Regions from separate parts of the Ruicaihuangia jiafui genome, predicted to be linked through region 1. Evidence: riboswitches for the same ligand, from Rfam matches in the RefSeq annotation. Region 1 holds a riboswitch; the other holds the start of a gene.
The links. Region 1 has a riboswitch for glycine ahead of HCT51_RS04265 (L-serine ammonia-lyase). Riboswitches for the same ligand answer to the same signal wherever they lie in the genome.

Region 1 (2,194 bases):
CGACCGCGGCGGCGGTCAGGAAAAACCGCTCAACAATTCCGTCCCGTTCGTCCTGGTCTGCCGCCCGCCCCTGGTCGGTGTAGTTCACCGCGTAATGCAACACCGCCGGGATGATTCCGGCGGCTCCGTTGGTGGGAGCGGTGACCAACCGGCCGCCGCTCGCATTCTCCTCGTTCACCGCCAGCGCGACGAGGTTGACCCACTCCTGCCAGAACTGCGGTGAGCGCTCGGGGTCTTGCCGTTCCAGGTGAGCCTGCAAATCGGGGGCCCGCCGCCGAACGTTCAGCGCACCAGGAAGCGTCCCCGAGCGAAGCACGGCGGATTGCTGGCATTCGATCATCGTGCGCCAGAGCCGGAGGATTCCCTCACGGATCTCGGACCGCTCCGTGGTGTGCAGCTCGTTGGCGAGCATGACATCGCTGATGCTGAGGTCGTGCTCAGCGCAGGCGGTCAGCAGTTCCTCTGCGGTGCGAAACGGGAACGGCGGGCTGAGCGCGGGCTCGTCGGCCGTCTCGGATGCGCTCTCGGTGACGATGAAACCGCCGCCGATCGAGTAGTAGGTTTCCTCGAGCAGCGATTCGCCGCGCACGTCGCGTGCCCGCAGGGTCATCGCGTTGGTATGGCGGCGCCGGATCGTGAGTGGTCGCAGCACGAACTCGTCCACCCGGCACGCCACCGATCGCAGGCCGTTGAGGGTGAGCGAGCCCGATGCGGTGATCGCAGTGGCCCGATGCTCTAGGTCGTCCTGGGTGATGGTTTCCGGGATAAAACCCTCGAGCCCGAGCAGGATCGCGGGGAACGTGCCGTGTCCGGCCCCGGTGGCCGCGAGCGAGCCGAATAGTTCCACCTGCACCGTCTGGACCTGGTCGATGTTGCCGCTGGCGCTGACCAGCTGGGCAAACTGTGCCGCGGCCAGCATGGGGCCTACAGTGTGCGAGCTGGATGGCCCGATGCCCGCCTTGAACAGGTCGAAGACGCCGATGTGCTCGTACCGGTCTGGCGCGTCCTGCTGTTTCGGCGCATCCTGCGGTGTTGCCGGCGTACCAGACATGTCGGAACTCCCATCCTCGGAGCCGAGGCTCCGCCTGAGTTCCTCCCCGCTCTGTGGTGGACCTGAGAGATTCAGCGCCCGTGTGGACGCCTTGCACCGCCGGTGAGCCCGGATGGGCTGCTTTTCAGAGTTGCCACACTGCGGCGGTACTGGGCCTGAGAGATTCCCGGGGAGGAATTTGCTCCTTCGGCGCCCGGACTGGGCTCTCCCGCTGCAGCGTAATGGCGTCTTCAATTATCACGCCGAAGCTATCGGGGAAAGACCGGCCGCGCAAGGAACGAGGGTGATCAGTACAGGAAGATCGGCAGCCACTCGGGGTTGTGCGCATGCACAAGCACGAGGAACACCACCAGGTCGAACAGCAGGTGCACGCTCACCACGTAACTGAGCGACTTCACCCGCGAGAAGATCCAGCCCTGCAGCAGCGCGAACGGAATGGTCAGCAACGGACCCCAGCTTCGGTAGCCCAACTCCCAGAGGAACGACACGAAGATCACGGCCTGCAGCAGGTTCGCCTGCCAGAGCGGGAAATGTCGGCGCAGCAGGGTAAACACCACGCAGATGAAGAACAGCTCGTCCCAGATGCCGACCACGTTCACCCCGACGAACAGGCGCGCCAGCTCATCGGGCTCGTGGATCGCCGGCCAATTCTGGTACGCCCCGGAGCCGATGAAATAGGTCGGCAGGATGGCCCAGCCGAGCAGCACGACGATCACCAGATACCAGCGTTCCAGCCGGGTCCAGCGCCGCCCGGTGTTCACCGGGAACCGAATCGTGTGCGTGCGGTAGCCGAACCGGTCGATCAGGTACGGAACCAGCACCGCGAGCGCCAGCACCGCGCCCATCAGCAGCATGTTGCCGTAACTGATGTCGGCTGCCACCGATATGGTGCTGATGATCACGAGCCCGAGCCCGATCAGCACGAGGTCGTTGAACAGCGCGCGCCGCGGGAGCGCCAGCGCGAGGCTCAGCCCGAGGGTGACGTAGCCGGCGACCTGCAGGTCGAGACCGAACAGCAGGACTGCGGATGTCGCGACGCCGGCTGCCGGCACGAGCGCCCACGATACCCGCGGCGGAGCGTCTGTCGCGGTTGTCGTCACGCCATCCAGCATGTCGCGCCCGGGCCGGGGTGTCGAGTCTTGC
Region 2 (2,194 bases), 1.5 Mb from region 1:
GCCCGTACAGTGGCATGCCCGCCTCGAGCCGCAGCGTGTCGCGGGCCGCGAGGCCGGCGGGAACGAGACCCGATCCGGCGCCGACTTCGGCGATCGCGGTCCATAGGGCGGGAGCCGCCTCGGGCGACACATACAGTTCGAAGCCGTCTTCGCCGGTGTATCCGGTGCGGGCGATGAGCAGCTCGTGGTCGGCCCAGCGGGCGGGGGTGCTCCAGTAGTACTTGAGGTCGGCGAGCGGGGTGGTGAGGCCGTCGAGCTGCGGGGTGAGCTGCTCCAGGATCTCCTGCGCCTTCGGACCCTGCACCGCGATCAGAGCGACGTCGTCGCTCTCGTCGTACACCTCGCAGTCGAATTCGGCGGCGCGCTGGACGAGTTCGGCCGCGACATCCGCTCGATTTCCGGCGTTCGCGACCACCAGGAATCGGTCGTAGCCGGTGCGGTAGACGATGAGGTCGTCGATGATGCCGCCCTCGGGGGCGAGCAGCAGGCTGTACTTGGCCTGGTTCATGGCGATAGTCGACAGTCGCCCGGCGAGGGCGTAGTCCAGCGCGGCGCCGGCCTCGGGGCCGAGCACGACGATTTCGCCCATGTGCGAGATGTCGAACAGTCCGGCGGCGTCACGCACAGCGTGGTGCTCGGTGAGGTCGGAACTGTAGCGGACCGGCATCTGCCAGCCGCCGAAGTCGGTGAAAGTTGCGCCAGCCGCGACATGGATGTCGTGGAGCGGGGAATTTCGAATCGTCACGGAGTTCTCCAATGGTCGCTGAAAAGCGCGGGAACTCCCCCTCTGTCATTGGCCTGAGAGTTTCATCGCGCGTGGCGACTTTCACCGTGGGCGCAAATTGCGTCGCAATTCGCTTTTCAGAGTGGCCAGTCGATGCGGTACAACTACCTGAGAGATTGGCGGGGAGGCTTGCTCCTTCGGTGCTCTCCTGTGATCGGAGAGCTCTCCCGCATCGCGTTGCGGCCCAGTATGTGATTGTGCCCCCAGCATAGCAACCGGCACGGTCGCTCGCGGCCGGTTCACGGTCGCTCGCGGCGCGGTTCGCGGTGTCCTCGCCGCGCACTCGGGGTGCGGCACTAACATCACCTCATGGCATCCGGCACCACGCAGACCCGAGGCACCCTCGCCTCCTGGAACGACGAGCGTGGGTTCGGTTTCATCACGCCGGAGGACGGAAGCGCCGCGATCTTCGTGCACGCCACCGCGTTCGCGTCTCGTGCGGAGCGACCCCGCACCGGTGAATCGCTGCGCTTCGTGGTGGAGTCCGGCGCCGATGGCAAGCGGCGCGCGTCGCGGGTGGTGCGCGCCGGCGGGGCCGGCAGTGGGGCTGGCAGTGGGGCTGGCCACACAGCATCGGCGCCCGCGGCAGCCGGTCCGCGTGCGGCAACCGGCAGGGCACACTCCACCTCCGGCCGGCCGAGCCGGCCCGGCCATCCCAGCGCCTCGACTCCGGCCGGGCGTCGCGGCCGCGGTCCGGTGAATGTCATCGCGCTGTCGGCGATCGCGGCGTTCGCGGTGCTGTACTTCGTGACCGATGTGCTCTGGTCGGTGCCGTGGTGGTTCGCGGCGGTCTATCTGATCGCGAGTGTGCTCAGCGTCGTCGTCTATGCGGCGGACAAGTCGGCGGCGACCGCCGGCAACTGGCGGATCTCCGAGAGCACCCTGCTCTCGATCGGCCTGCTCGGCGGCTGGCCCGGTGCGATCATCGCCCAGCAGTTGCTGCGCCACAAGACCAAGAAGGCCTCGTTCCGGTTGGCGTTCTGGGGGACGGTGATGCTGAACGTGGTGGCGTTCGTGTTGCTGGCGTCGCCGCTGACGCCGCCGCTCTCGGCGGTGCCCGCCTTGTTCGGGTAGGTGGCGCTACTGGTCGTCGTCGCGGTGATTGCGGAAGTAGCGCACCGCCTGCCAGATCAGGACGACGAAGCCAGTGATGGCCGCCAGGCCGAACAGGATGTTGATCCAGGGCGGCGTACCGGGGGGTACGGGAATCGGGTACAGGGGCAACATGGTTCCACCCTGCCATCCGCGGGCGCATACTCGGCCGTAAACTCCCCGCATGGACAACCTTGATCACCGGATCATCGACCACCTCCGCCGAAACGCGCGGGCCAATTACGGCGACATCGGTGATGACATCGGGCTGTCGGCATCCGCGGTGAAACGGCGCGTTGACCGGCTCGTCGCCGACCG

Region 2: linked by a shared signal. The riboswitch ahead of gcvT (glycine cleavage system aminomethyltransferase GcvT) and the one ahead of HCT51_RS04265 (L-serine ammonia-lyase) in region 1 are both predicted to bind glycine.

The regions. Positions count from the first base shown of each region.
Region 1 covers NZ_CP061771.1:888,956-891,149, reverse strand. The annotation lists gene HCT51_RS04265 (L-serine ammonia-lyase) at 1-1,051, opposite strand, end outside; glycine riboswitch at 1,093-1,185, opposite strand; glycine riboswitch at 1,186-1,272, opposite strand; gene HCT51_RS04260 (CPBP family intramembrane glutamic endopeptidase) at 1,339-2,151, opposite strand.
Region 2 covers NZ_CP061771.1:2,403,845-2,406,038, forward strand. The annotation lists gene gcvT (glycine cleavage system aminomethyltransferase GcvT) at 1-745, opposite strand, end outside; glycine riboswitch at 781-870, opposite strand; glycine riboswitch at 871-964, opposite strand; gene HCT51_RS11540 (DUF1294 domain-containing protein) at 1,094-1,858, shown strand; gene HCT51_RS11545 (hypothetical protein) at 1,865-2,011, opposite strand; gene HCT51_RS11550 (Lrp/AsnC family transcriptional regulator) at 2,061-2,194, shown strand, end outside.